Regions from separate parts of the Kitasatospora sp. NPDC051914 genome, predicted to be linked through region 1. Evidence: riboswitches for the same ligand, from Rfam matches in the RefSeq annotation. Region 1 holds a riboswitch; each other region holds the start of a gene.

The links. Region 1 has a riboswitch for cyclic di-AMP ahead of AB0M03_RS36475 (LysM peptidoglycan-binding domain-containing M23 family metallopeptidase). Riboswitches for the same ligand answer to the same signal wherever they lie in the genome.
Region 2: another riboswitch for cyclic di-AMP. It lies ahead of AB0M03_RS19165 (M23 family metallopeptidase); the one in region 1 lies ahead of AB0M03_RS36475 (LysM peptidoglycan-binding domain-containing M23 family metallopeptidase).
Region 3: another riboswitch for cyclic di-AMP. It lies ahead of AB0M03_RS23385 (transglycosylase family protein); the one in region 1 lies ahead of AB0M03_RS36475 (LysM peptidoglycan-binding domain-containing M23 family metallopeptidase).
Region 4: another riboswitch for cyclic di-AMP. It lies ahead of AB0M03_RS38550 (hypothetical protein); the one in region 1 lies ahead of AB0M03_RS36475 (LysM peptidoglycan-binding domain-containing M23 family metallopeptidase).

What each region holds. Positions count from the first base shown of each region.
Region 1 covers NZ_JBFAXX010000094.1:619-7,893, reverse strand. The annotation lists gene AB0M03_RS36490 (PP2C family protein-serine/threonine phosphatase) at 45-1,262, shown strand; gene AB0M03_RS36485 (hypothetical protein) at 1,701-1,895, shown strand; gene AB0M03_RS36480 (DUF6348 family protein) at 1,902-2,675, opposite strand; cyclic di-AMP (ydaO/yuaA leader) riboswitch at 3,046-3,208, shown strand; gene AB0M03_RS36475 (LysM peptidoglycan-binding domain-containing M23 family metallopeptidase) at 3,214-4,197, shown strand; gene AB0M03_RS36470 (hypothetical protein) at 4,951-6,447, opposite strand; gene AB0M03_RS36465 (nuclease-related domain-containing protein) at 7,173-7,275, shown strand, end outside.
Region 2 covers NZ_JBFAXX010000027.1:18,482-25,756, reverse strand. The annotation lists gene AB0M03_RS19185 (TetR-like C-terminal domain-containing protein) at 1-459, opposite strand, end outside; gene AB0M03_RS19180 (alpha/beta hydrolase) at 459-1,295, opposite strand; gene AB0M03_RS19175 (4-oxalocrotonate tautomerase family protein) at 1,440-1,652, shown strand; gene AB0M03_RS19170 (YiaA/YiaB family inner membrane protein) at 1,667-1,957, opposite strand; cyclic di-AMP (ydaO/yuaA leader) riboswitch at 2,181-2,340, shown strand; gene AB0M03_RS19165 (M23 family metallopeptidase) at 2,352-3,122, shown strand; gene AB0M03_RS19160 (hypothetical protein) at 3,148-4,035, opposite strand; gene AB0M03_RS19155 (GNAT family protein) at 4,116-4,712, shown strand; gene AB0M03_RS19150 (sensor domain-containing protein) at 4,811-5,539, shown strand; gene AB0M03_RS19145 (hypothetical protein) at 5,601-6,668, opposite strand; tRNA gene AB0M03_RS19140 (tRNA-Met) at 7,135-7,208, opposite strand; gene AB0M03_RS19135 (PrsW family glutamic-type intramembrane protease) at 7,273-7,275, opposite strand, start outside.
Region 3 covers NZ_JBFAXX010000036.1:13,701-20,975, forward strand. The annotation lists gene AB0M03_RS23375 (hypothetical protein) at 350-1,243, shown strand; gene AB0M03_RS23380 (hypothetical protein) at 1,366-3,471, opposite strand; cyclic di-AMP (ydaO/yuaA leader) riboswitch at 3,732-3,930, shown strand; gene AB0M03_RS23385 (transglycosylase family protein) at 3,915-5,114, shown strand; gene AB0M03_RS23390 (hypothetical protein) at 5,313-5,516, shown strand; gene AB0M03_RS23395 (LacI family DNA-binding transcriptional regulator) at 5,662-6,705, opposite strand; gene AB0M03_RS23400 (glycoside hydrolase family 13 protein) at 6,707-7,275, opposite strand, start outside.
Region 4 covers NZ_JBFAXX010000122.1:1-7,275, forward strand. The annotation lists gene AB0M03_RS38545 (hypothetical protein) at 366-902, opposite strand; cyclic di-AMP (ydaO/yuaA leader) riboswitch at 1,353-1,532, shown strand; gene AB0M03_RS38550 (hypothetical protein) at 1,535-2,965, shown strand; gene AB0M03_RS38555 (family 16 glycoside hydrolase) at 3,429-4,133, opposite strand; gene wecB (UDP-N-acetylglucosamine 2-epimerase (non-hydrolyzing)) at 4,184-5,407, opposite strand; gene AB0M03_RS38565 (glycosyltransferase) at 5,520-6,758, opposite strand; gene AB0M03_RS38570 (hypothetical protein) at 6,752-6,949, opposite strand.

The DNA.
Region 1 (7,275 bases):
CAGGCGTCGACGCCGACCCGCAACCGTGGATAAGGTCGGACCCCATGGCTGGCAGCACGGAGGGCACCACGCCCCGGACGACTGCGACGGGCCCCACCGCGAGCGCGGCCAGGGAGCCCGTGACGGCCCGGTTGCGCACGAGGCTCCGCCGGGCCCGCCGCACCCTGCGCCGAACCGGCGTCGACTACTTCCGCGGTGCCGCACCCGACTGGCTCGCCTTCGCCCTCTTCCTCGCCGCCGTCCCGGTGCTCGTCGTCCTCAACATCTGGATACCCGCCTGGGTGCCGCCCACCTCCCTGGTGCTCCCGGTGCTGGCCGGCTCCCTGCTGCTGCGCCCCGGCACCCTGGTGCTGCTGTACGCGGCCGCCGCGGTCGGCCTCTCCACCGAGTCGCTCATCCACACCGGCGAGCGGGTCGCCAGCGAGAACCCGGACACCTACGTCTACGGCGTCACCCCCGGCGCCGCCCTGGTGGTCGGCGCGGTCGGCGTCGCGGGTCTGCTGCTCGCCCAGTTCCGCAGCCGGGTCGGCGTGCCCTGGCGCGGTGGCGGCACCATGCTCTTCGACCTCCGCGAACGGCTCCGGGTGCAGAGCCAGCTGCCCAGGCTGCCCGAGGGCTGGTCCGCGGACATGGCGCTGCGCCCGGCCGGCGGCCAGTCCTTCTCCGGCGACTTCGTGGTCGCCGCCCGGACGGGCCCCGGCGGCCGCATGCTGGAGGTCGTCCTGGCGGACGTCTCCGGCAAGGGCATGGACGCGGGCTCCCGGGCCCTGCTGCTCTCCGGCGCCTTCGGCGGCCTGCTCGGCTCGCTGCCCGCGCACGACTTCCTGCCCGCCGCCAACGGCTACCTGCTCCGCCAGGAGTGGGAGGAGGGCTTCGCCACCGCCGTCCACCTGGTGCTCGACCTGGACACCGGCCAGTACGAACTGCTCTCCGCCGGCCACCTGCCGGGGATGCAGCGGAGCGGCGGCACCGGCCGCTGGGAGGTCAAGGAGTCCGAGGAGGGCCCGCTGCTCGGCATCTACGACGGCGCCAAGTTCGAGGGCCTGTGCGGCCGCCTCGACCGCGGGGACGTCCTGCTGCTGTGCACCGACGGCATGGTCGAGATCCCCGGCCGGGACCTCGGCGAGGGCATGGACCGGCTGATGGGGGAGGCGGACCGGCTCGTCGTCAAGGGCTTCCGCGGCGCCGCAGGGCGCCTCATCGAGACCGTCGCCAAGGACGTCAACGACGACCGCGCCGTGCTGCTGGTGTGGCGCCAGTAGCGTTTGTCAATCCCTGGGGAGTGATCTTCGGCCAATCCTCACAGCCGGACCACCCGGTGGATCACGGGCCGCGGGCCTGCCGATCGGCCGTTCCGGCGTGTTGACACCCGGCCCCGCCGACGGTTCGTCAGAAGGCATGGGCTATCGTCTCGGTCGGCGGAAATTCGTCTCACATGGCAGGATCTTCGCCCCGGGCTCCCGGCTAGTCCTTTACGCAGGCAGCACGAACGACCACACTGAGTCCGGGTGGGCTGGTCGATGCTCGGGGGATGGGGGGCGGCAGGTGCGGCAGACAGCAGGCGGTATCGGCGCCGCGGGCACCTCCACGACGGCGGGATCGGTCGACTCGTGCCAGGGACGGTCGGCGCAGGCCGCGGTCCGGTTTCGACACGGGGTTCCAGCACGAACCCCCGCCACAGATTGAGGAAGTGAGTCCGGGTGGCCTTCTCCGTCTCCGCGTTGTTCCTGTTCGGCGTCATCGTCGTGATCTTCATCCGCAACAAGCAGCTGAAGACCAGCCACGCGATCGTCGCAGCGCTCTTCGGCTTCATGGTGAGCCAGTCCACGGCGGCCCGGCCGATCCAGGACTTCCTCAACCAGCTGGCGAAGACCATCTCGTCCGTGGCGAGCTGACCCGCCCTACTGCCCGACCCCGGCCCGCCGCCAGCGCGCCAGCAGCCCGCGCCGCACGGCCGGCGCGGCGGCCGGCGGCACCTCGGCGGCGGCCGGAGCGGTCTGCGCCGCCGCGCCGTCCGGCACCAGCAGGACGAACAGCCTTGCCCAGCACAGCCGTTCGCCGCGCGGCCAGTCGAGGCCGCGCAGCGCGGCCGAGGCCTGCTCCGACACGGCGCCGTTGATCCGCACCTCGGCGACGTCCTCCCCGGCCCGGCCGCCGAGGAACAGCTTCACCCCGGTCACACCGGTGCCCGCCGGCAGCGCCAGGGCACCGGCGAGCGCCGGCAGCACCTGGTGGTCCGCAAGCCACTCCGCCAGCCGGTCGCTGCCGAAACCGAAGACCGCAGCCGGGCCCTGCACCGCCTGCCATCCCGGGAGCTCTGCCGGGCGGCAGCGGTCGGCGTGCTCGCCGCGCGCGTCCTGCAGCTCGACCACGGCCGCGGCCGTGGTGGTCGCCCACATCCGTACCGCGCTGTCGAGCCGCTCCTCCTCGGTGCGGCCCAGGCCCGCCGTGCAGTCCCACACCACCGGGCCGTCCGCCTGCCCCAGGTTGAGCACGAAGCCCAGGTCCACGTGGCCGGCCGCGCCGCCCTCTCCCGGATGCTCGCGGACCGCCACCGCCGTCGTCCCCGGACCGCGCACCACGCTGCCCTCGACCGTGAACCGCTGCCCGTACCGGGCGGCCATCTCGCGCACCACGCTGCGCTGGATCACGTCCAGTCGGGACTGCGGCCGCACCCGCGACTCCTCGCTCGAAAAGGGGCTCGAACACCGATCGCGAGCGAGGTTATCGGCCCGGGCCGACGGTCTGCAGAGGGGCCCGCGTGACCAGCGTCACCGGGTGGGCCATGATCCGTGCCCGGCCGCGACCGGCCGCGCACACGGGGTGTCCGATTTGCCGGACTGCTGATGATCCGGACACGTACGGTCACTGCATCGACTGCGCTCCGCCCACCACTCGCGGGCGGAGAGTGACCCTTCGGGCGGCCGTCGACGGTCCGTGAGGCCGAGGCGCTTGCCTCCGAGGCGCCCATCGGGTTTTCCTCGAGTCCTGCCCGGCCACCGGCTGGGCGGGCCACCGGGCGGAACGCCGAGTCCTGCCGCCGCCCGGGGTCACGCACCATTCCGTGCACGGCAGGAGCGGGGGACCCAAGGTAAGTCGCCGCACCGGGCAATCCGGGACGGCTTGGGGTGAAGTCGCGCCTTTTCGCGACCGGGCGAACTCCCCGCCCGAACCCGACAGCTCACCTCGCAGGCGTCGGAGAGGAACAACTCCATGTCCGTTCTGGGCACCCGTCTGTCCCGCGTCGCCGTCGCCACCGGTGTGGCCGCCGCCGCCATCGCCATCCCCGTCACCGCCGCCAGCGCCCACAGCGCCCCCGCCGCGGCCCCGGCCGCCGCCCCGGCTGCTGCGCAGGCCGCCGCCCAGGCCGCCGCGCCCGCGCAGGCCCCTGCTGCCGCTCCGGCCGCCGACACCACCTACAAGGTCGTCCGCGGCGACACCCTTTCCAAGATCGCCAACGCGCAGCACGTCGACGGCGGCTGGAAGAAGCTGTACCAGGACAACCGCCAGGTCATCGGCGGCAACCCGAACCTGATCTTCCCGGGCCAGAAGCTGACCGTCGGCGCCGCTGCCGCGCAGGCCGCCGCCCCGCAGGCCGCTGCGCCGAAGCCCGCCGCGCCGAAGGCCGAGGCGAAGAAGGCCGACACGGCCGCCGCCTCCCGCTCCGAGAAGCGCACCCCGGTCCAGGCCGCCCCGAAGCCGGCCGCCCCCAAGACCGAGGCCGCCAAGCCGGCTGCCCCGAAGCCCGCCGCCGCCCCGAAGACCGAGGCCGCCAAGCCGGCCGCGGCCGCCTCCGGCTACGTCGCCCCGGTCGCCGCCGGCCTGGGCACCCCTTACCACAAGGCCGGTTCCAACTGGTCCAGCGGTTACCACACCGGCGTCGACTTCGCCGTCAGCACCGGCACCTCCATCCACGCCATCGCCGGCGGCACCGTCGTCGAGGCCGGCTGGGGCGGCGCCTACGGCAACAACGTCGTCATCAAGCACGCCGACGGCAAGTACTCCCAGTACGCCCACTTCTCGGCGCTGAAGGTCTCGGTCGGCCAGACCGTCACCGCCGGCCAGGTCATCGGCCTCTCCGGGGCCACCGGCAACGTCACCGGCCCGCACCTGCACTTCGAGATCCGCACCACCCCGTCGTACGGCTCCGACATCGACCCGGTCGCGTACCTCGCGGCCCACGGCGTCCGCGTCTGACGCACACCGCCGCACGGCACACACCCGAAGGCCCGACCCGGGGATCAACCGATCCCGGGGCCGGGCCTCGGCCGTTCCGCACCGCTCTGCGGGCCGCGGCGAGAGGGGGAATCCGGCAGAGGGCGCGCGCCGGAGTGGAAGTCGGCGGTTTCCACCCCCGTGGCGCAGGACGGAGCGCGAGCGCTCGATCGTACGGGCGGTCCGTGGACCGGTGAGCGAGGCCGTCCACGGGGTGCGGAACGGGCACAACGCCCTGAAAATCCCTCAGACGACGAAGGCCCCAGCTCTGCGATCAGGTCGCTGAGCTGGGGCCTTTGCTGTGGAGCGGGCGACGGGAATCGAACCCGCGTGGCCAGTTTGGAAGACGACGGCACCGGATCCGGGCTGACCTGGCGACTCGCTGACCTGCGGGGGAGCGGGGCACCTCACCGTCGTTCCCCGTGACTCCCCGCCGACTTCTGGCCGAACGGGCACGTAAGGGGCACGGAGCGGCCTACAGCAGCTTGCACGCCCACCGCTCGGTGGACCAGTCGCCCGCAGCCGCTCGACTGCCCCAGAGGCTCGCAGAACGGCCACAGAGCGCGCCTCGGCGCACACCTGACCACCCGGCATCAAGAAGAGCGGCTGATCCAGCGTGAAGACATAGCAGCCCAGCACGAAGTCGACCTGGTTGAGCAAGAGCATCCTCGGCGCGGTGATCCGCGGCCCCGTGAGCATCATGCCGGCCATGGTGTACGGCCGGGGGCAGCAGCTCTACGGCTCGTTATCCGTGGACGTTCCAGCTAGCTGTGGCCTGTCGCGGTGCGGACGGCAGAGCTGGCAAGCAGAATATCTCACGTCATCCGTTTCGGTGAACGGCACGCAAGAGCTACTGCGGCGCATGCAACTCTGTCGATGCAGTACGCGAGTCTTCGGATTTAGATATAGGCCATTCTCCGGCTCTAGCCACTCAGATGGCAAGTCGAGAGACTGAGCGAACTCCCGATACGACGCTGACCCCCGCAGTGGTTCGAGAAGCGGCCACTCCAAGATGTTCTGCACAGTGAGAGCACCCTGACTATGCAGCGAACGGACAAGGGTCATGGATTCATCGATATTGCCCAGGAGGCAGTGGCGCGCAAGAAGGAACTTTGGATCCAGGGCAGACACATCCCATGCTGCAACCTCTCCGTTCACGCGGGGGTCGTTCATGGAACTCCGCGCAATCCAGCTATTGACGCGGGCAATCATCTTGCTTCCCATGGCAATCGGAAGGCCATCAATAAAGCTAGAGCACTTCACAACAGCCGAGTTCCTCCCGCGCTGAAGGTTGCCGTAGCTGAATTCGGCAACAAATGAGGCGACGCGATCTGCATCGCCCTTGCGGAACTTTAGAATTACTGCGTTTGCAAGAAGGACGCCAAATGTGGCAACCTGCTCAATTGCCGCCCGAACATAATCCTCGTCAGTCGAGACACGCTGACCGACAGTAAGCCCAGCAGTCAGGCTTGAGTCCACGTTGGAGAGGTACCGCTTGGAGACCTCGCCGCCATTGTGGACGAGGATGTGTCGACGCTGGAAGACCTCTCTCAGGGCCTCCCAGTTGACCGCGTAGTCTTCAAACGACAAGTTCATTCGGTCAATAAAGAACTTGCGCCATTCTGCAAAGCTGCCGAACATCAGCTCTTCAACTCGCCGGGAAATCGCCAGATCCACAGCATCTTCAATGGTTCCGAGTGACTTAAGATCCCGCAGCGAGAACTCCTTCTCCCTGTCGCGCGAGACCTTTTCAAGTGCTTCCGGCGACACCTTGAAGAACTGCTCAACGAGTTCAGCCAGAAGGGCCTCGTAGGCGCTTACGATCGAAACCACGAGGAGTTCCAGGAGGATTGGCTTCCGAGCCGGGGTTGCAAACATTTCGTGCAGCGCGACAAAAATATGTGCGCCATGAGGGTCGGACCTAAACTCCTCCCAGACTGCCTCCATCAATTGCTTGACTGAAAACTTCCGGTCGGGGAAACGATCCGCGTACTCAATGTAGAATTTCTTGAACCTGAGGACGGTGTCTGGAGGAACGAATTTTAGCTTTTCATCAAGGACCTCCATGGCCCTAGCTCCGGAGTCTAGATGTTCAATCGCAGGAACGGCCGCGGAGATTAGATCATAAAGGGCTTCACTCTTTTTGACAAATTGACCACACAGAAAAGTGACAGTTGTGCTGAATTTGTCATGCTCGAGCTCTGCTGCGCCTTCCGGCTGGTCGCCATCCATGGCCGAATCGTAGGGCAGGGCACCACCCAGGGGGAGGCGAACGTAAAAGTCTCGCAGGGCTTTCTTGTGGCATGTGCACAGCCACGGGTGGTGGAGCGGTTTTGGCCGGTGTCCTGTCCGGGCTGGGGTCGAGCATGATCGGGGGGCCGTAAGCTGTTGCGACTCGGTCAGGGCTCTTTGGGCCTGACCGCAATGTGGCCGAGTGGCCCCCCGTTCTTGCTCGACGCGGGTCCCAGTCCGGGCAGGTGGGTAAAACCGCGAAGCCGCCCGCCCCGGCCCCGACGGGCCTGGTTCTGAGCCCTGCCTTCTGCGCCGTCCTCCGCCATGCGGGGGTGGAAGTTGGAACTATTCGTCTCTGCCCCGGCCTTAGCTCTTCGCCCCTTGTGGGCGCGGCCGACGACGGCGAAGCCCCAGCCGGGGCGAAGACAGGAGGCGGGGCGCGCGTCGGAGGAAGGCCGGCGCCGCCGCGCGCAGCGCGGCACCCCGAACATTGTGAGGCTACGTCCAGTAGTTCAGGAGGCCGGGAATCGTCGCCGGTGATCTCCGATCCCGCCGTGATGTGCCTTCCCCGTGGGCTCCGCCCCGCCCCGCCCCGCCCGCCGAGCGGAGCGAGGCGCCTTGAACCCGTAAAGAAGGTTTTTACGCATTCCCCTCCCCGCCCTACCGACCGATGGCCGAAGGCGGTCTTGGCTCCCGCTTGCTGGCGTGTTGAGCTGGAGCGTTGAGTGATCGTTGCCTCGGGGGTGGGGATGGACGGCGAGTTCACTGTTCGGCGCTGGCGCCGGTATGGGCATGACCGGCTGTACGTGAACCGGCAGGGCGCTGAGC
Region 2 (7,275 bases), on a different contig from region 1:
GAAGCCGTGGACGGTCGCGCGGACCGTCCTGGTGGCGTGGATCAGCTCCGATCCGGCCAGGCCGTAGCCCTGCAGCACCGCGAGGATCACCTCGACCAGCCGGCCGGCGGCCGCGGTGAGCTCCGGATCGTCCTGCGGGGCCTGCGGGAGCGCCGCGTAGCGGTTCGGGTGGCGCACCGCGTAGTCGACGTAGGCGTCGACCAGGGCGGCGAGGGCCTCGTCCCCGCCGCGGCCGAGCACCGCGCGGGAGAGCCGTTCGGTCAGTTCGTCGGTGACCCGGACGGCCACCAGGCGGCGCAGTTCGGCGAGTCCGCCGGTGACGTGCTTGTAGAGCGAGGGGGTGGCGACGCCGGCGCGGCCGGCCACGGCGGCCAGGGTCAGCGCCTCCGGGCCCTGCTCGTCGAGGAGTCCGACCGCGTGGTCGACGACGGCGGCGGGGTTCAGTCCGGCCCTGGGCATCAGGCGACCTCGTTCACTTCGTCCAGGAAGGGCAGCAGGGCGTCGGCGGTGGCCTGCGGGTACCCGGCCATGGGGTAGTGGCCGCCGCCCTCGATGATCACCTTACGGCCCCGGAGGGCCTGCGCCTGGCGCTCGGCGAGCGCGGCCGGGTCGGGGAAGTCGGGGTCGGCGCCGCCCATGACGACCAGCGCCGGGCAGGTGACGTCCGCGCCCCAGCCGGTCGGTGCGGAGTCGCCGCGGACGTACCCGCGCACCGCCTGCCGGCGGCCGGGCTGCTTGAGCGCGGCGACCAGCCGGGCGCGGTAGGCGTCGAAGTCGGCCGGGCGCCGGTTCGGGTAGTAGAACCTCTGTGCCGCGCCCCACAGCGAGGGGAACCAGGTGAGGGCCGGGCCGAGCAGGCCGACCATCGCCTTCTGCAGCAGGTTGGGCGGGAAGTTCTCGAAGAACGCGTCGATCAGGACGATTCCGGCGACCCGCTCCGGGGCGTCGGCCGCGGCCCGGACGACGGTGGCGCCGGTGTACGAGCTGCCGACCAGGACGGCGCGGCGGATGCCGAGGTGGTCGAGCAGGGCGAGGACGTCGCCGGCGATCGCGGTCGGCGAGTAGTCGTCCCAGGCGGTCGAGGACTCGCCGAGTCCGCGCAGGTCCATGGTGACCACCCGGTGCCCGGCGGCGGTCAGCAGCGGGTGCAGGTGCCGGTAGGCGGCGCGCAGGTCGAGCATGCCGGGGAGCAGGACGACCGGGACGCCGCCGCCCTGCTCGGTGTCGTCGTAGGCCAGCCGGCCGCCCGGGACGTCCAGGTGGCGGGTCTTCAGTGCGCTCCGGGTGTCGTTCACGGCGGGCCTCCTCGGCCTGGTGGCTGAATGCCTGGCTGATTGCCTGTAGCCAAAAAGCTATGGCTAATAGCCTTAGCCGTCAAGTGCGGCCCCGCCCTGCGGTAGCGTGCCGCCGGACCGCGGGAACCGAGAGAGCGAGGCGTCATGCCCTTCATCAGCGTCAAGCAGCTGGTCGGCCGTACCGAGGAGCAGCGCGCGGAGATCGCCCGGGAGCTCACCGCGACGTACGCCCGGATCACCGGGGTGGACCCGTCGAACATCTGGGTCGCCATCGAAGAGCTCCCGGCCGAGAACTGGTCGGCCGGCGGCGAGACCTTCGCCGCCAAGCGGGCCCGCGCCGCCGCCTCCGGCGGCTGACCGGGGCGGGCGGCTCAGAGGCCGTCCGCCCGGAACGGGTCGTGCTCCGCCAGCAGCTTGTCCAGCCTGGCCTGGTCGACCCGGGAGACGAGCTCGCCCGCGTCCTGGCGGTCGCGGACCACCTTGGCCAGGGTGAACGCCGAGGTGATGACGTAGAGCAGGGCGACCGCCAGGAAGGCCCGCACCCAGGCGTCCACCGGAAGGCAGGCGATCCCGATCGCGAGGGCGGCCGTGGCGAGGGCGAAGGACAGGACGGCCTGCACGTAGTAGGCGGCCGTGGTGCGGGGCTGCATGGGTGCGCTCATGCCTGCAGCGTCCCGGAGCGCCGGTGGACCGGCATGAGTACGGATACTCAGCTTCGACGGCTTATCACCCTGAGTCACCATCCAACCGACAATCCATGGCAAATCGCCCATCGTGCCCGTAGTCCCGACGAATCCACTGGCTCAGACGCTTGGAATCAGGGCGGGCATAGCATTAACGTTTGATAACGCAGCGCGGTCGGCAACGCCGTACCGACACGGCACCGTGCGCGTGTCGCTCAATCCCGCGTCTGCCTTCACGGTGGGCCCGGGAGCCGGGGAACCACCTTCCTTGGGGTGAATCGGCCGGGCCGGTGGCCCAGCCGTAGGAGACCTTCCTGCTCCGAACCCGTCAGCTAACCCGGTCGGCGAGAGGGAAGGAAAGGAGTGCGCCCCCGTGGCGTCGACGCACTCGGCGGACCCCACCGCCGCAGCCACCCGGCTCCTCGACCACCCCTGGGAGCAGGCCGAACAGGCCCGCCACCGGCTGCCCCGCCAGACCAGGGGCGGCAGCCCGCTGCTCGGTGTGACCGCGACCATGGCCGCCACCTTCGGTGCCGCCGGCCTCACCGCGGCCGCCGCCGGCCCGGCCGCCGCTGCCGAGCCCGCCGTCTCCGTCCCCGACGAGGCACCCGACGCCGACCCGGGCCTCGCCCTCGCCGCCCGCATCCAGCAGCAGGCCGACCACCGCACCGCCGCCGACGAGGCCGCCCGCCTCGCCGCCGCCCAGGAGGCCGAGGCCCGCCGCGCCGCGCAGGCCGCCGTGGAGGCCACCGCCCTCGCCCTGCCGACCACCGGCTACACCCTGGGCACCCAGTACGGCCCCTCCGGCTCGCACTGGGCCCACCTGCACACCGGCCTCGACTTCGAGGCCGCCACCGGCACCCCGGTCACCGCGGTCGGCCCGGGCACCGTCACCTCGGCCGGCTGGGCCGGCTCGTACGGCTACCGCATCGTCCAGACCCTGCCCGACGGCACCGAGATCTGGTACTGCCACCTCGCCCGGCTCGCCACCACCGACGGCCCGGTCGAGCGCGGCACCGTCCTCGGCGCGGTCGGCGCCACCGGCAGCGTCACCTCGCCCCGGCTCCACCTGGAGGTCCGCCCCGGCGGCGGAGCCCCCGTCGACCCGCTGAGCTGGCTCCGCTCCCACGGCGTCCAGCCCTAGCCGAAACGCACGCCCCCGGCTTCGCTCACTCCTCGTCGTGCGTCTGCCGGGCCGCCGCGTACGCCTCCAGTTCCTCGGTGCCCGGTTCGGGGGCCAGGTCCGAGTACTCCGCGACCAGCAGGGCCGGCAGCCCGGGCACCGTCCACTCGCCGCAGAGCCACAGCGCGACGTCCGCCACGACCTGCTCGAAGTCCTCGAACTCGCCCCGCAGCTCGAACGGCATCGGTTCGCCCATCGCGGTCAGCGCCGCCAGGTTGCGGTAGCTGCGCTGCATCAGGCCGTACTCCAGCAGCCGCCGTGCCCCGTCGGTGGCCATGCCGATCGACAGCAGGTGCGCCTCGCCCCAGCCCAGTGCGGCGTCCGCACCGGTCATCGCGTCCAGCGCACCGGTCTCCACCAGGGCCTCGTACGCCGCCGTCCGGCCGTCCGGCTCCAGCGCGCGGAAGGCGTCCAGCCAGGCCCGCACCGCCGCCGCATCCCCGGTGTCCACGCCGTCGGCGCGCAGCAGCAGCGTGTACAGCCGCGGCCAGGTCAGCAGCTGCGGCCGCCGCAGCAGCGTCCCCAGCAGCTCGCCCTGCCACTCCGCCTCGGCGTGCAGGCGCTCCTGCCGCTTCGCGTTCAGCCGCCGCGCCGCCCGCTGACGGTCGATCAGCAGCCGCACCGCCTCCCCGTAGGCCGCCGGGTCGCCGGCCGGCTGCACGTACAGGTGGAGCCGTTCGTGCAACAGCTGCTCCAGCACGGCCGAGCCCAGCTCGGGCCGGCCGTCGTGCATCGGGGCGCCGCCCAGTTCCAGCAGCGTCAGCACTTCCCGGAGCGCCTCCTCCGGGACGGGTGCGCGGCCCTCGGCATCCGCCCAGGCGAGCAGTTCCTCGGCGCAGGTACGGGGGATGAGCTGCAGGTCTTCGTCGTCCACGCCCCGTACGGTAGCCGGTGCGGCGACCGGCGTGCGGCACGGCGGGCCCGTCGCGGGGCGGCAGGGTAGGGTCGGCCGCCATGACACCCGAACAGGTCCGGACGGTGCGACAGGTCCGCCTGACCGGACCGCGCCTGGCGATCCGCGAGTTCCGGCTCACCCCGGAGGACACCGCGGCCCTGCACGCGATCTTCGGGGACCCGGAGACCGCCCGCTACCTGCCCTTCGAACCGCGCGACGAGGAGGAGTGCGCCGACCAGATCGAGCTCTACCTCGAAGAGGCCGAGAAGGACCCGCGGACCGTCTACCGCCTCGCCGTGACGCTCCGTGAGGACGGCCCGGAGGCGCTGCCGATCGGCAACGCCGTCCTCGGCCTCGAAGGGCAGCGCGCCGCCACCATCGGCTACGCGCTGCGCCGCGACACCTGGGGCAACGGTTACGCCGGCGAGATCACCGCCATGCTCTGCGGGTTCGGGTTCGGCACCCTCGGCCTGCACCGGCTCGCCGCCCGCGTCGACCCGGCCAACACCGCCTCCGCCCGGGTGCTCGCCCGGGCCGGCTTCCAACCGGAGGGCCGCATCCGGCACGACCTCCACCTGCGCGACACCTGGCACGACTCCCTGCTGTTCTCCCTGCTGGAGGAGGAGTGGGTGCAGCCCGCCGCAGGACGGGGGTAGGGCCAGCCCCACCCCGGATCCGGCAGCGGGCTGCATTACGCCGGAGCGGCCGGTCCGGCACCGTGGTGTGCACACCAGGACGCACCGAGGGGGCCCCGATGACCACCGCACCGCTGTACTCGACCACCGGACTGCACCCGGCCACCGGCCGGCACCCGGCCGACGCGCCCGCCGCCCGCCGGCCCGGCTTCTTCCGGGCGCCGTTCTCCGGCACCACCTACCGGGAGGTCGGCTACGTCCTCACGGGCCTGCCGATCGCGATCGCCGCGTTCACCGTCGCCGTGACGCTCTTCTCGGCCGGTCTCGGCCTGGCGGTCACCGCGCTCGGCCTGCCCGTGCTGGCCCTGCTGCTGTCCGCGGCCCGCGGCTTCGGCGCACTGGAGCGGTACCGCGCCCGCACCCTGCTCGGCGCCGACATCGCGGCGCCCGCGCCGGTGCGGCCCGCCCGGGCCGGGTTCTGGGGCGCCGTCACCGCGCGGCTCGCCGACGGCGCCGGCTGGCGGGGAGTGCTGCACCAGGTGGTGATGTTCCCCTGGGCGGTGCTGAGCTTCGCCCTCACCGTCACCTTCCTGGTGACCGGCTGGGTCGTCGCCCTCTACCCGCTCTACCACTGGGTCTTCGCCCGCTACACCGACTGGCCCGGGTACCGGGTGTTCGACTTCACCACCGACGCCGGCCGCCACCACGAGTACTACATCACCTCGCCCGCGCAGATCGCCGGCGTCTCGGCGATCGGCATCGTCCTGGTGCTGCTCACTCCGCTGATGATCCGCGGCCTCACCGGGGTCAACCGCCTCGCCGCCCGCGGCCTGCTGGGCGGCCGCTGAGCAGCCGGGCGGGCGGCACCGGCCCGGCCCGCGCCGCTCGCCGGGGCCCGGCCGTACGGTCTCAGGGTGCTGCAGGTGTTTCCGGTGACTTCTGCACCTGAGCCGGGATCGTCGTCGGCGCAGGCTCCTTCCCGAGGCCGAGGCCGAGGCCGGGCGCCGCGGCCTCGCCCGGGCCGTTCCCGCCGGGGCCGCCGTCACCGCTGTCGCCGCGGGTGCCCGGGTCGCCCGCAGCGGGGGCCGGCAGCCGTCGCAGCACCTCGTCGGCCACGGCCCTGCGCCGCGAGTACGGCGGCACGTTCCTGGTGTTGCGGATCTTGTAGGCGACCGCCGCCCGCAGGGCCGCCCGCTGCTCCTCGCTCAGCGCGGCGCCGCCGAGCATGGCCTTGGCGGCGAGCAGTGCCTGCAGCAGCTCGAAGGGCGAGAGGTGCCGGTCGATGGCCGAGACGACCAGGTCGAGGTTCTCCGGGTCCGGCTTGCCCTGCAGCAGGGCCAGGGCCTGCACCCGCAGGCCCTCCACGCCCGTTCCGAAGAGGTCGCGCACCTGCTGCGGACTGAAGTTCAGCGACTGCGCGGCGAGCACCGTCTGGTTCACCGAGTCGGCCAGGGTCTGCCGGTCCGCGGCGGACAGCGCCCGGGCCAGCAGCAGCCGGGTGAGCAGCCACCCGGAGAGGAAGCCGAGGACGGTGAAGTACACCGAGAGCGCCGCCGCGAATCCGGCCGCACCCGGGCCGCCGCCGACGGCGGGGGCGAGCGCCTGGCCGAGCTCGTTCAGCCGCCGCGGGAACGTCCCGATCTGGGTGAGGCCGGCACCCAGAAGGATCTTGGTCAGCCAGTCGGAGACCTGTTCCAGGTTGGTGTTGGGCGCGTAGCTCGCGGTGGAGGTCGCGGCCTGGTCGTCCGGGTGGGCCGCGGCACCGCTGGTCAACAGCTTGGGGATGCCGAACAGGAAGCCCAGCAGGCCGCCGCCGACCGCGAAGGTCGCCGCGACGACCAGACCGCCGCCGAGCGCCCGGATCCCGTGTTCGCTCGCCAGCGCGTACAGCACCAGGCCGACCAGGCCGGCGCCGACCACCCCGATCAGCCCGATCCTCACCGCCGGTACCGGCTGTCCGCCGCGCTCCAACTGCACCGAGCCACCCCCCTGCCCCGGACCTGTCGTTCCGCAGTGACTGTAGCGGACCGTCCGATCACTCCGGGAGGTCGCTGCAGTCGTTGCAGGGTCCTTGCAGGCCGCCGCCGTGCGGCCGGGCCCGGACATGCAGACGGCCCGCGGGCTGTTTCCTCGGCACAGGCCCGCGAAGGGCCTGCGCCCGAGGCACCGGGGATGTACCGGTGAGCCCGCGGGCCGGGTGACTGCTTGGGTTTGCGCCTGCCGCCGGAGGCCGTTCGGCCCCGCTCCGCCACAGGCAGGGGCGGCTCTAGCGAGCAGCCACCTCACGCATCCTGGTGGTACTCAACTCAGGATCACCTCCTTTCAGTGTGCGGCCACCATAGGCACGCACCCCCGCGGAGGGCAATGGAATTTCCGGGTGCCGATTCTGCCCGGGTACGACGAAGGCCCGGCAGATGATCTGCCGGGCCTTCGTGCTACTGAGTAGCGGGGACAGGATTTGAACCTGCGACCTCTGGGTTATGAGCCCAGCGAGCTACCGAGCTGCTCCACCCCGCGTCGGTGAACCCAACACTACGTGACGGATGCGTGGAAGGGAAATCCATTACCGGCAGGGCGCCGGTCA
Region 3 (7,275 bases), on a different contig from region 1:
CGTGATGATAGCTGGCCTGCACGTGCATCAGCACGGGACAAAGCGCGTGCATTTGACCCATCAGTAGCGTCGAATCCGGGTGCATCAATCTGGGCAAACCAGGGCAAGCCGACCCAGAGGTCCACCGGGACGATCACGGTGGGTGCGGGCGGCCCTGCGGCCCGTCGATCCTCAACCTTCGTATCGGAGCTTACGCGCAGTCACATCAGCCACTGTGAGCCGCGTCACGCGGGCATCCGGCGCACGGCGTAGAGCTTTGCGCGCTTATGTCCGGGGTTGCGCCGTCACCACCAACCCCTCACGGGAGTCGACTGCAGTCCGGACCCCGGAATGTCCTACGATCTCCGCCATGAGCACCGCAGCCATCCCGGGCGCGCCACTGCCCGTCCGTACGCCAGGCTCCCGTGCGCGGGGGCGCCACCGCCGTCCCGAGCGCCCCGAGGTCCCGGCCGGCTCCCCGGCCCTGCTGCTGGCCGTGCCGGCCACGGCCGGCCCGGAGGCCCGCCCGATCGTCGACGAGCTGCTCTCCATCGTGCGCGGCGAGCAGCCGGGCATCGAGATCGCCGCCGGCTACCTCGCGGACGAGGCGGAGGACGCCCCGACCGTCGCCGGCCTGCTGGCCATGGCCGCCGGCAACGGCGCGCCGCCGCCGATCGTCGTCCCGCTGCTGCCCGGCCCGCACGGCTTCCTGACGGAGCTGCACGAGGTCGCGGCCGGCGCCGGCTCCCCGGTGACCGATCCGCTGGGCCCGCACCCGCTGCTCGCCGAGGCCGTCCACGTCCGCCTCTCCGAGGCCGGTCTGGCCCGCGCCGACCGCGCCCGGCTGTTCGCCATCGCGACCTCCGCCGACGGCGTGGTGCTGACCGTGTCCGGCGGTGAGGAGGCCGCTGCCGCGGCCGGGATCACCGGCGTGCTGCTGGCCGCCCGCCTCGCGGTGCCGGTGGTGGCCGCGGCACTGGACGTGCCCGGCTCGGTGGCCGCCGCGGTGGACCACCTGAAGGCCACGGGTTCGCAGCGTCCCGCGCTGGCTCCGCTGGTGATCGGCCCGGAGGCCGACTCGGAGCTGCTGGCGACCGCCGCCGAGGAGACCGGCTGCCCGAGCGCCGCGCCGCTGGGCGCCTACCCGGCCGTCGGCCAGCTGATCGCCTCCACGTACCTGGCCGCGCTGCCCGCGCCGGCGCCGGTCGAGGAGCAGGAGCAGGAGCAGGCCGCCGAGGCCGAGGAGCCCGCGGCCGAGCAGTGAGCACGGGCGAAGGGCCCCGACCGGAGCGGTCGGGGCCCTTCGCCATGCCCGCACATGCACACCGAACCTGCGCGACCCTCACCGGATCCGCACGAAAGGGAGGTCCGCGTCGGACCCGCACCTCAGACGGGCAGCCGCCGGGTGGGCGCCGCGGCGTCCGCGAGCCGGATCGAGGGGGTGCTGACGGCACGGGGCGGGCCGTCCACGGCGACGGGTGCCGCCGCCGCGTTCCACTGCGGTTTGCCGGCGCCCGGCTCCAGCCGCACGGCCTGACGCTCGCCGGCCCTGCGCAGCACGATCCGGGTGGGCGGCGGGGACTGCGGGTCCAGCCAGACCTCGTTGCCGCCGAAGGAACAGTCGAGCACCGCGATGTCGTCCGGCTCGCCGTCGGGGGCGGCACGGAAGGCCACTCCGGCCTTCCGGTAGCCCGTCAGGCGGCTCCGGCCGATCGTCACCGTCGTTCCGGCGAGCTGATGCTTGGCGGTGGCGACGGCGCAGTCGGACTGCCCTGCGGCGTCGATGAGCATGCCGTCGAAGACGGTGCCCTTGTCGCGGCCGAGGGCGTGCACGGCCACTCCCCCGGCGGCGTTGCCGTACAGCACGCCGGAGGTGTAGTCGAAGTCGTTGAGGTAGGCGCCGTGCTCGATGCCCCAGCCGCCGTTGTGGTAGGCCACGAAACGGTCGACGGTGTGGTGGTGGCGGGCGTTCAACCAGACGAAGATCCCGTTCTGCAGGTTGTTGTGGGCGAGGCAGCGTTCGAAGGTCCAGACGCCCTCGCTGGTCTCCGGCCACTCGTAGCCGGAGGCGCCGGCGGCGCCCTGGACGCCGACCGCCACGCAGTCGCGGGCGGTGCCGCCGGTGCCCGCCCCGAGCGAGAAGCCGGTGAGCCGGTAGCCGCGCGGGACGGGCTCGTACACGGTGCGGGAGGCCACGCAGGACTCGTAGGCGATGTCGTCGGACGGCTCCTGCGGGGTGCGGGTGTCCGTCGGCCCGTCCCACCAGTAGGCGTCCTCCCAGGTGTCGTGGCTGATGCAGCTGCGGAAGGTGATGCCGTGGCTGGCGTGCGGGACGAAGGCGTGGCTGCCGGCGTCGCGGACGACGACGCCCTCGACGGCCGTGCCGCGGGAGGCGTCGCCGAGCATGTGGAAGTGCAGCCCGTACCGGCCGAGGACCGGCTCGGTGACCGGGGTGCCGTTCCAGGTCTCCTTGCCCGCCTTGCGGGGGCCGACCCAGCGGAGGGCGGCGTGCCGGACGTCGGCCCGCCGGGAGCTGGTCAGGTGGACGTGGGTACGACCGCGGGGGGTGCCCTCGATCCGCACGCTGCGGGTCAGGTTGAGCACCTCGGCGCCCGCGGTGACGCCGCCGCCGACCGCGACGCGCGGGTGGGCGTGCGCCAGGGGTGCGGTCAGCGTGACGGTGCGGCCGTCGATCCGTCTGATCGTGCACAGATCGTACCGGGTGGAGAAGTCGTCCTCGTCGGGGGGTCCGGTCGGGGTGACGGCGAGCTCGTCGCCGGGCTGCCAGCCGGTCGGCGGCTCGGCCAGCTGCAGCTCGATGGCGCCGGCTTTCAGCGCGGCCGCGGCCCGCACCCACGCGGTCTTGGCGGCGCCGTCCAGTCGCAGGTAGCCGGAGCCGGTGACCCAGAGGCCGGTGTCCCCCTCCACCACCGTCATGCCGCCGCCCCGGAAGGATCGTTCGTCCACAGATGGAAATCTCAGGGCGTGCACGGAGCCGTCCGCGGGGGCCAGCACCAGGGTGCCGCGCACCTCGACGCTGCCCGCCGAGGCCAGCGCGACGCTGCGCCCGGGGGCGAAGACCAGCGAACCGCCCGGCTCCACGAGCAGCGAGCCGACCGCGGCGTCCACGTCCAGCAGCACCCGGTCGGCGATCCGCACGGCGCTCTTCGAGCCGGGTACGGCGCCGCCCCAGCCGGCCGCGTCCGACCAACGGCGGCCCGTCAGATCGACCGGGGAAGGCGAGGGCTCGGCCGGGGCCGGGGCGGCGTGCGCGTGCCCGGCAGAGGCCCCTGCAGGGCCCGCGGAGGGTGCCGCGGAGGCCGGCGGCGGGGCGGCCGGAGCGGCGAGCGCCCGGCGGGCCAACTCCCCGCCGCCGACCGCTGCGGCGGCGACCGGCGCGGCGATCCAGCCGAGCAGCCGGCGGCGCCCCGGGCGACGGTGCGAGCCCGCCCGCCGCGGCACCCCTTCGGGCATCCCGTCACCGTGCTCCATGATCGGCCCACCCCTCCCCCGGGCCCCGCCCGGGCCCGACGCCTGAAGCATAAACAAGCCCGTTTCGACCCAAGAGTTTTGCGCAGAAGCGGCCGAATTCGATCACGATCACACCGAAGAATCGATCATGAATTCATTCAAGATCGACTGTGATCGGCATCACACATGTTTGCGGTTTGAACTTAACTCTGTCTAATGTCCTCCCACGTTCGTGGTCACACGGACCCAGTTGGCCCGAACGCCGAGTCCTGCCGGCGGTCCGACTGGCAATGCGAAACGCACTTCGGCAGGGGCGGGGGAACCAGGTAAGTCGCCCGGGAACGGCCATGCGCCGTTCCTCGGCTTGGGGTGAAGCCGCGCGCGCGGAAACAGCGGAAAGACCGCTGCCTCCGCGCGGGCGGCCGGGCAACTCCAGCCCGAATCCGACAGCTCACCTCGCAGGCGTGGGAGAGGAACGCTCCTTCATGCTGTCCATCAACTCCAAGCGCGGCCGCCGCATTCTCGCCACCACCGGCGTCGTCGGCATCGGTCTGTCGATCCCGTCCCTCGCCGCCGGCACCGCCTCCGCCGCCTCGGTCGCCACCTGGGACAAGGTCGCCCAGTGCGAGAGCACCGGCAACTGGCACATCAACACCGGCAACGGCTTCTACGGCGGCCTCCAGTTCACCAACAGCACCTGGTCCTCCTTCGGCGGCACCGCCTACGCCGCCCGCGCCGACCTCGCCACCAAGGACCAGCAGATCGCCATCGCCGAGAAGGTCCTGGCCGTCCAGGGCCCCGGCGCCTGGCCCGTCTGCTCGGTCAAGGCCGGCCTGACCAAGGGCGGCCCGGCCCCGGAGATCAACCCCGGCGGCTCGTCCTCCACCACCACCGCCTCGACCGGCAGCAGCACGGCCGCCAAGCCGGCCGCCCCGGCCGCGCCGAGCACCGGCTCCACCACCGCGAGCAGCGGCTCCACCGCCTCCGCCGGCACCTCCCAGGACGGCAAGGCCTGGCAGGGCAAGAAGTCCTGGCAGCAGAACCGCTGGAACCACGGCGGCACCTACACCGTCCGGGCCGGCGACTGGCTGTCGACCATCGCCGAGCGCAACCACGTCCAGGGCGGCTGGCAGAAGCTCTACGAGATCAACAAGTCGGTCCTGAAGAACGGTCCGCACTCCATCTACCCGGGCCAGAAGCTGTCGCTCGGCACCGGCGCCACCCAGGCCGCCCCGGCCAGGGCGCAGGCCGCCCCGGCCACCGCGGTCAAGGCGAGCACCACCACCACGGCCGCGAAGGCCACCGGCTCCAAGGCCGCCGCGGTCAACTTCGCGCTCTCCAAGGTGGGCCAGGCCTACATCTACGGCGGCACCGGCAACGGCGGCTGGGACTGCTCCGGCCTCACCCAGGCCGCGCTGCGCGCCGCGGGCATCTCCGTCCCGCGCATCGCCGCCGACCAGGCCGACTACTCGACCCGCGTCTCGCTGGACAACCTGCAGCCGGGCGACCTGCTGTTCTGGTCCAACAACGGCGCCAACTCGGGCGTGCACCACGTCGCCATGTACATCGGCGACGGCAAGTACGTCGAGGCGGCCAACCCGCGCGCCGGTGTGCGCGTCCAGACCATCGCCAACTGGGCGCCGGACTTCGCCGGCCGGGTCTGATCCACCCCCGCCCCGGCGTCCCGTACGCCGGAGCCAGGCGCCCGAAGCCGTGACTGGGTCCCACGGCCCGGGCGCCCCTCTCCCGACCGACGCCCCGGAGCAGCCTTCCGCCGCTCCGGGGCTTCGGCCTGCCCGCTTTCCCGCTTCCCGCTTTCCCGCCCGGATAGGCTGACGCTCCCCCGGAGTTGAGGAGTCGCCATGGCAGCGAAGGTCACCGTCACACTGGACGCCGATCTGGCGATCGAGGTCATGCTGGCCGCCGGAGCGGGCAACCCGCAGGACGCGGTCGAGCTCGTCGTCCGCGACTACCTGGCCCGCAGCCGGCGCACCGAGGCCCGCACCGGCGATGCCGCCGACGCCGAACGCACCGCCCGGCCGCACCGCACCGTCGAAGAGGGCTGAGGGATCGTCTGACGGCCCCGGGCAACCACCAGGGGCACCGGGACAATCGCTGGGGCGCGGGACCCCCAGGGACGGCTGCGGCCCCGGAGAGAGGGCTCTCCGGGGCCGTACGGGTGTGCCGCCGCCCGGTGGGCTCGGCGGGGGGTCAGCGCACGCTGGCGCCGGTGGAGCCGCGCATCACGAGCTCCGGCTGGAACATGAACTCCGCGCGCTGCGCGGGGTTTCCGCCGACCTCCTCGAGGAGGGCGTCGACGGCGGCGGTGGCCATGGCCTCCACCGGCTGACGGATGGTGGTCAGCGGCGGCTCGGTGAACGCTATCAGCGGCGAGTCGTCGAACCCGACCACCGAGACGTCCTGCGGCACGGACAGCCCGCGCTGCCGGGCCGCGCGGATCGCGCCGAGCGCCATCATGTCGCTGCCGCAGACGATCGCGGTGCAACCCTTGTCGAGCAGCACACCGGCCGCGGCGTGCCCGCCCTCCACGCTGAACAGCGTGTGGTGGACCCAGCCGTCGGCCTCCTCCTCGGTCAGCCCGAGGAGTTCCTGCACTGCCGCCCGGAAGCCCTCGACCTTCCGGAGCACCGGCACGAAGCGCCGCTGCCCGATCGCGAGGCCGATCTTCGTGTGTCCGAGCTCGACCAGGTGCTGGACGGCCATCCACATCGCTGCCCGGTCGTCCGGCGAGATGAACGGCGCGGCGATCCGCTCGCTGTAGCCGTTGATCATCACGAACGGCACCTGGCGGCCGATCAGCTTGTTGTACCGCTCGTGGTCGGCCGTGGTGTCGGCGTGCAGGCCGGAGACGAAGACGATGCCGGCCACCCCCCGCTCCACCAGCAGCTCCACGAGTTCGTCCTCGGTGGAGCCACCGGGGGTCTGGGTGCACAGGACCGGCGTGTAGCCGTGCCGGCTGAGCACCTGCTCGATCACCTGCGCGAGCGCCGGGAAGATCGGGTTGTTGAGCTCCGGGATGATCAGGCCGATCAGACCCGCGCTGCGCTGCCGCAGCCGGGTGGGCCTCTCGTACCCGAGTACGTCGAGGGCGGCCAGTACGGTCTGGCGGGTGGTCGCGGAGACGCCCGCCTTGCCGTTGAGTACGCGGCTGACGGTGGCTTCACTGACCCCCGCCTGCGCCGCGATGTCCGAGAGTCGCGCCGTAGTCACGATCCCAGAGCCTATTGCAACCATCTCAGACCGCCCACCATACGGTGCTGTCCGCTGCCAGCAGAATCTCGCCGTCCGCGGCCTCGGTGTCCGCGGAGGACAGCAGGATACGTCCGGGAGCCGCGATCCGGACCGGCGCACCGGTGGTGTTGGAGGTGCAGACGAAGGAGCCCTGCGCGCTGTCCCGGCGGAAGGCCAGCACGCCCTCGGGCGCCTCCAGCCAGGTCACCTCGGTGCCGGCGCCGAGCGCGGGGTGCGCGCGGCGGACGGCCAGCGCGGAGCGGTAGAGCTCCAGGGTGGAGGTCGGGTCGCCGGTCTGGACCTCGACGCTCAGCCCGGCCCACTCGGCGGGCTGCGGCAGCCAGCTCGGGCCGCCGGCGTTGGGGCCGAAGCCGTACGGGGCCTCGGTGCCGGACCACGGGATCGGCACCCGGCAGCCGTCGCGGAAGCCGTCCTGGCCGGAGGCCCGGAAGAAGGACGGGTCCTGGCGGACCTCGTCCGGCAGGTCGGTGACGTCCGGCAGGCCGAGCTCCTCGCCCTGGTAGACGTAGGCGGAGCCGGGCAGCGCCAGCATCAGCAGGCTGGCGGCGCGGG
Region 4 (7,275 bases), on a different contig from region 1:
GCATGGCTCGATACGAGACCAACAGGGCCCCTCGGCGGCGACGTGATGAGTGAGATCACCACGGCAACGACGAGGGGCCCTGTTGCGTCACTGGAACCCGCTGACCAGGCATTTCACCCCGACGAGACAGGATGAAAGAGGTTCAGTGATTCGACGCCAGCGGCAGACAGCTGGGGGAAGAGGGCACCCAGGGGGATGTCGTCGAAGGTGCCTTGGCCTACGTACATGAGCTGATCATCCGGTCCGGCCGGCGCGGACGACAAGGGCTCTCTGCTGTCCCGGTAGGTGCGGGTCCTGACAAGTCACGCGGCTGAGCACGTCCATCTGTACCCGCCTGAACTTCAACGAGTACGCCGACAGCGCGGTCAGCGGCGGCCCCGGCCGCCGGGGCGGCGGGGCCGGGAGGGCCGTCCGCGCTGGGCGGGGCGGGCGGGCCTGGCGGCGGGGGTGCGGGCGGTGGGGGTGGCGGCGGCCTGCCGGGCGGCGGCCTCGAGGCGTTCGCGGTCGGCGTCGCGGCGCAGGCGCAGCAGTTGCAGGCGGTCCTCGATCCGGGCGCGCTGGTAGAGGTCGAGGGCCTGGGCCAGGTGCTGCCATTCGTCGTGGGCGGGGCCGTCGGGCGGCGGGCCGAGCGGGTCGTCGCCGCTCACGTGGTGGCGCAACCGCCAGTGGGCGACGGCCGCGACCAGGCGCCGGTAGAGGTGCTGCTGGCCGGTGTCGTCCTCGTCGGGGGCCGGGATGTTCTCCAGCCAGGCTTCGGGGACCTGTTGTCCGGCGAGGGTGGCGGTGAGGGCGAGGTGTTCGGCCTGCGGCAGGAGCGGGGGTACCGGGGCCGGCCGCCGGCCCGCCGCGGCCGCGGCTTCGGCGGCGGCCGCGGCGGGGGCGGGGTGCCGGTCGGGCTGCACCGGGCCGGTGGGCAGGGGTGTCTCGGGCGGGCGGCCACCGCGCCGCGCCCGTCCGGGCAGGGCCGGACGCTGCCAAGCGGCCCTCGCGCAGGCCGCAGCGTTGCCGGGAGAGCACGGCGACCGGGGACATCCCGATCGCCTCGCCGCCGGTCCACGACGGCCGCGTGGGCGGGGCCGGCGACTGGTCCGCTCCTCCCCCGCGCCCGGGCGACCCGGGAGCCGGCAGAGCCCTTGTTCGGGCAGGACCGGCCGAAGCCGTCGCCGCCTTTCCCGCCGTGTCCGTCCGGCGCGAGGGGGCGCAGCGGCGCAGCGCAGCGGCCTGCTGCACAGTGCGTGAGGTGCGGCGCAGAGCGTTGACTCGTACACGATGTCTCCTGCTAGCCTGCTTCGCGTCGTCCGCCGAAAGACGGACCCGCTGCCGGGACGCCGAGTCCCGTCCACCCGTCGGCGGTCGATCGAGCACCGGTACGGACGGGAGCGGGGGAACCAGGTAGGACGCCTTGGCCCCCGCACGCACGCACGCGCACGGGTCCGGCCCGGGCTAGGGGTGAAGCCGTTCCACGGGCGGCCGGGCCACCTCATGCGGCCCGAACCCGACAGCTCACCTCGCAGGCGTCGCAGAGGTACCGCCCATGCGTTTTATCTCCACTCCTGTCCGGATCGGCGCGCTGGCCGCTGTCGGCCTGCTGGCCATCCCTCTTGTCGGCCATGCGCAGGCCTCCGCCGACGGCCCCAAGGTCGTCCAGGACGGGCTCGGCCCGACCGCCATGGCCGCCGGCACCGCCGCCACCGCGACCCTCGCCGTGCACTCCTCGCGCTGCTTCACCGCCGACACCCTGGGTGTTTCGGTACGCGACCCCGCGGGCAAGCGCACCGACTTCCCCGGCGCGGCCCGCTCCGTACGGATCTGCCCGGGGGGTGTGTCGATCACCACCGGCGCGCTGGCCCTGCCGGCCGGCACCTACTCCGAGTTCGGCTACTGGCGCGACCTTGCGGGCACCCGGCACAACCTGCCCGCGCGCACACTGACCGTCGGCGACGGATCCACCCCAGCGCCGACCGCGAGCGCCACGGCGGCCTCCCCGACCGCCACGGCCTCCCCGACCGCCACGGCGACACCTAGCCCGACCGCCACGGCCGCAACACCCACCACGGCACCGACGTCGAGCGCCCCGACCCCGATCCCCGCGCCCACCGCCACCGCCACCGCCACGCAGGCTCCGGCGGGCATGAGGGAGCTGCCCGGCCCGTTGTACGGCGTCACCGTCGACGACGTCTCGAACCTCGCCGCCATCGTCGCCTCGTCGAAGCAGCTGTCCCACAGGCCGACCACCCGCATCGTCTTCGACGAGAACGTGAACCCCTCCCAGTACACCCAGGCGGTCAACCAGCTCCAGCCGGTCAGCTACCTCATGGGCGAGGTCCTCGACTCCTACTACCTCAAGGACTACTCCGCCCAGGCCTACCACGACCGGGTCGCCCAGTACCTGAACGCCTTCGGCAACCAGGTCGACCTCTGGGAGATCGGCAACGAGGTCAACGGCAACTGGACCGGCAGCTACAGCGACGTCTCCGCCAAGATCACCGATGCCTACAACCAGGTCAAGGCCGCCGGCAAGCGCGCCGCACTGACCCTCTACTACGACATCGGCTGCGGCAACGGCCCCTCCGAGCTCGACCCGATCGCCTTCACCAACCAGTACGTGCCCGCGAGCATGCGCAACGGCCTCGACTACGTCACGCTCAGCTACTACGAAGCCGACTGCAACAACATCCGGCCGAGCGCGGCCACCTGGACCGCCTACTTCCAGCAACTGCACACGCTGTACCCGAACGCCAAACTCGCCTTCGGTGAAATCGGCCTGCCCGACCCCGTCACCACCACCACCCAGAGCCAGGCCACCACGCTCCTCAACTACTACTACGGCCTGCACATCGACCTGCCCTACTACGCGGGCGGGTACTTCTGGTGGAACTACGCCGAGGACATGATCCCCACCACCAAGCCCATGTGGCAGAGCCTGAACACCGCATTCGCGACGATGCCCGTGCCCACCCCCTGACACGGAGGCGGTCACCCCGGGGGCGCCGGAACAACACCGGCGCCCCCTGCCAACACCGAGACGGCCCCGACCGGGCAGGCGCCGAGCGCCGGTGAACGGGCCGGGCCGACCTGGTACCGAAGGAGCGTTCGGGTCCGCACGACAGTGCGGCCCGGGCTTGCCGGTGACCAGCTCACGGAAGTGGTTTCGGGCCTCGAGGAGAACGATTCCGTCGTTCTTCCGTCCTCGTCGAAATGAGGCGCCGCAGGGCCGGCGATAAGAGCAGCGCATCTCCCGGCCGGGGAAGTTGCACCTGCGGCGGAATTGGCCGTGGGGGCCGTGCGGCCGCTCGGGTCGCAGCCGGACGTGCGGGGCGTGCCGTTGGTCGACCGGGCCCTGCGCGATCGGGCTTTCCACCGTGGTCGGCGCCCGCGGCACGCGTGGGGCCGTTGGCGGTGACGGCCGCCTGCGCGGCTGCGTCCGATCAATACGCGAAGTGCCGGAACTCGGCGTGGGCGTCCTCGCTGTACAGGCCGACGTTGCCTTCCAGGTAGGGGCGTTCCTCGTCGGTGAAGGTGACCAGGGGCCGGTCCTGCACGGTCACCGACATGGTCGGGCCGCTCTGCTGGATCTCGACGTCGTACCAGGGGCCGATCGGGTAGGCGGGAAGGCCGGTGGCCAGGAAGCGCTGGGAGCCCGGATAGGCGGGGTCCTCCTTGCCCAGTTCCCAGCCGGTGGGTTTGAGGGCCAGGTAGTAGAAGTGCTGGGGGTCGGTGTAGTGCCACAGCACCCAGGCGACCTCCCAGGAGTTGGGGTCGGGCCGGCGGAACTGCTCGGCGGTGCGCATCTGGAGCCGGTAGTCGAGCTTGCCGTGGGAGTCGACGGAGACCACCAGCGCGGCGTGGGTCTCGGAGGGCGCGGCGGAGTGGCGGGGCTTCAGGACCACCGTGCCGTCGTCGAAGCCGACGAGCCCCTCGCCGTCGAACACCACCCGCCAGGGTCCGTGGACCGTCTTGACGTCCGATCCGGAGGACAGGCCGATGGCCACCACCAGAACGAGCGCGATGAGCAGGCTGCCCAGGGTCACCAGGATCCACCGGATCCGCCGGGAGGGTCGGGGCGGGCGGCCCGCCCGGCCTCTTGTGAGCGCGGCCCAGGTGGGCCGGTCCAGGTGCATGTCCACCAGCATGGTCCGCTCCGCGGCGTCCGTCACCTCCGGGCGAGGGCCGCGGACGGGTCTCACCGCTGCGCCAGGATGTCGCCGGTGGCCGCGCCGACCGCGGTGCCGACCGTCGAGGCGGACGCGAAGTCCTCGGCCAGCCGGGTGACGATCCGCTGCGCCGCGCGGCCGTCGCCGAACGGGCTCCGGGCGTCGGCCATGCTCCGGTAGAGGGCGGGATCGTCCAGCAGGGCGTTGGTCGCGGTGTGGATGGCGTCGGGGTCGGTGCCGACGAGCCGGGCGGCACCGGTGGAGACCACCTCGGGGCGCTCGGTGGTGGTGCGCAGGACCAGGACCGGCTTGTCCAGGCTGGGGGCCTCCTCCTGCACGCCGCCGGAGTCGGTGAGGACGATCTCGCTGGCGGCCAGCGAGGCGGTGAAGTCGAAGTAGTCCAGCGGGTCGGTCAGCGTGATGTGCGGGTGGTGGCCGAGCGCGGTCAGCAGCACCTCGCGGACGGCCGGGCTGCGGTGCACCGGCAGCAGGATCTCGACGTCGCTGCGTTGGGCCAGGCGCAGCAGTGTGGCGGCCATGGCGCGCATCTGGTCGCCCTGGTTCTCCCGCCGGTGCAGGGTGACCAGGATGCCGCGGCGCCGGGTGCGGAACGCGGAGCGGCCGACCTGGCGGGACTGCGTCCACAGCAGGTTGTCGATCACGGTGTTGCCGGTGACGTAGACGTTGTCGGAGGGCACGCCCTCGGCCTGGAGCTGTTTGCCGGCGCACTCGGTGGGGGCGAAGTGCCAGCGGGTGAGTCGGGTGACCAGCAGTCGGTTGAGTTCCTCGGGGAACGGGTTGTCGAGGACGCCGCTGCGCAGTCCGGCCTCCACGTGGGCCACCGGGATGCGTTCGTAGAAGGCGGCGAGGGCACCGCACAGGGTGCTGGTGGTGTCGCCCTGGACGATGACCAGGTCGGGTCCTTCCGCGCGCAGTACCTCGCCGAGCCTGCCGACCAGCAGGGAGGTCAGGTCGGACAGCTGCTGGCGGTGGGTCATCACCTCCAGGTCGTGATGGGCGGTCAGTTCCAGGCGGTCCAGCATCTGGTCGATCATCTCGCGGTGCTGGCCGGTGTTGATCAGTACCGGGGCGAAGTCCTCGCAGTCGTCCAGGGCCCTGACGACGGGGGCGAGTTTGACGGCCTCGGGGCGGGTGCCCAGGACCACGGCTGCGTGCAGCGGGCGCAGTCCGTGGTGCTGGAGCCGGCCGGGCGTCGTGGTGGCGCCGGGAGGGGGGAGCGGGAGGTGGGACATGGCGGGTCCTCCTTCGGGGGTGGGCGGGTGGCAGATGGGCGTGGTCGGGCGTGGGCGGGACGTACAGGGGTGCACGTCGGCGCCGCTCGCAGGGTGCGCCAGTGACGGTGCGTCAGGTCCGGGCGGTCTTGAGCCAGCTGGTGCGGCCGCTCATCAGGCGGCCCACGGCCCACCAGCCGGCCGCGAACCACAGGTAGCCGTAGGCCACGAAGAGGTGGGACAGCAGGAGGCAGTGCAGCACTCCGAGCCGGCGCTCCCGCTTGCGGTACACGTAGGCGTAGGCGTAGGCAGGGGCAAAGGCGAGGGCGTACAGCGGGATCAGCCAGATCAGCGGGAAGGTGTTGTGGCCGTGGACGACGGAGTCGGTCGCGAAGCCGATGATCCCGGCGACGAAGGCGAGCGGCAGGAAGGAGGTGAGCAGCAGCATCACGGGGCTGGACAGGTGGTAGGCCAGGTCGGCGGCGGCCCGCGGCGGGATCTCCCGCAGGACGAGGGGCAGGAGCCGGGTGGCCTGCATGTGTCCCTGGAACCAGCGGGAGCGTTGGCGGATCAGTCGGCGGGTCCTGGTCACGGCTTGCTGGTGCACGGCGGCGGTCGGGCAGTACTCGTTGGTCCAGCCTGCGGCGATCAGGCGGATGCCGAGGTCGAGGTCCTCGGTGAGCTGGTCGCTCCAGGGCGCCGGGCCGAGTGTGTGCAGTGCGCTCAGGCGCATGAACTGGCCGTTGCCGCCCATGCCGACGCTGCCGATGTGTCGGCGGGCGGACTGGAAGATGTCGGTGTAGACGACGAATTCCATGTCCTGCATGCGGGCCAGCAGGCTGTCGGCCCGGTTGTACATCCGGACGCCGATCTGTACGGCTCCGGTGGCGGGGTCGGCGAAGTGCCGGTCGACCTCGGCGACGGCTTCGGTTTCCAGTCTGCCGTCCGCGTCGAGGACGCAGATCACCACGTCCTGGGGGGCGTGGCCCTCCAGTGCGCCGGAGCGGGCCAGGTGGTTCAGGCCGTCGTTGAGGGCGGCGCCCTTGCCTTTTCTGGCGTTCGGGAGGTGGCGTTGGTGGAGCAGGATGCGTTCGGAGTCGGCCGCGCGGACGATCTCGGCGGTGCCGTCGTCGGATGCGTCATCGACGACGAGGGCGATGCAGTCGTCCAGCGGCAGCGCCAGCAGCCGGTGCAGGCTCTCTTCGAGCACTTTCTCCTCGTTGAGGCAGGCGAGCAGGAAGACGTAGAAGCGCCGGTCGTCTTCGGGTGGTGCGAGCCGGATGTGACGGCGTGACAGGGCGAACAGGCCGGAGTTGTAGCTCAGCATGGTGATGATGACTGCTGTGCTCAGCCACAGCAGGACGCTCACCATGGCTCGCCCTGCCGGTTCGTGGTCGCCCCGGGGGTCGCTCGGGGGGTCGGGTCGGGGCGGGTTCGGGTGGTGCGTCTGCGGTGGCGCAGCACGGTGGCGGTGAGTAGGAGCATGAGGCCGGTGGCCGCGTAGAGGCCGAACCCGGCGCCGGCGACCTCGAGGAGGAGGCGGGCGATCTCGGATCCGGTCATGCCGGACGGCAACACGGATGCCGCGGTGAGGCAGACGCCACTGGTGACGCCGCAACTCCCGTACATGGGACTGCCCAATCAGGAGAACGGAGCCCCGGGGGGCCCGGGGAACATGGCCCTGAAAGACCCGGAAGTAATCACGGGTCGCATTCGCAGGGCGGTCGGGCGTGATCGGATGCCGGCCATGGCGCAGCCCTCGCTGTCGAGGTGCAGGGGGCCGGTCTCGCCACTCACTCCCCGAGTCGGGTAGGCGACCGTCTGACCTCCCTCGGTACCTGAAGGACCGTGGGGGACCCGACTCGGATCATCACTCGCCCCTATGGGAC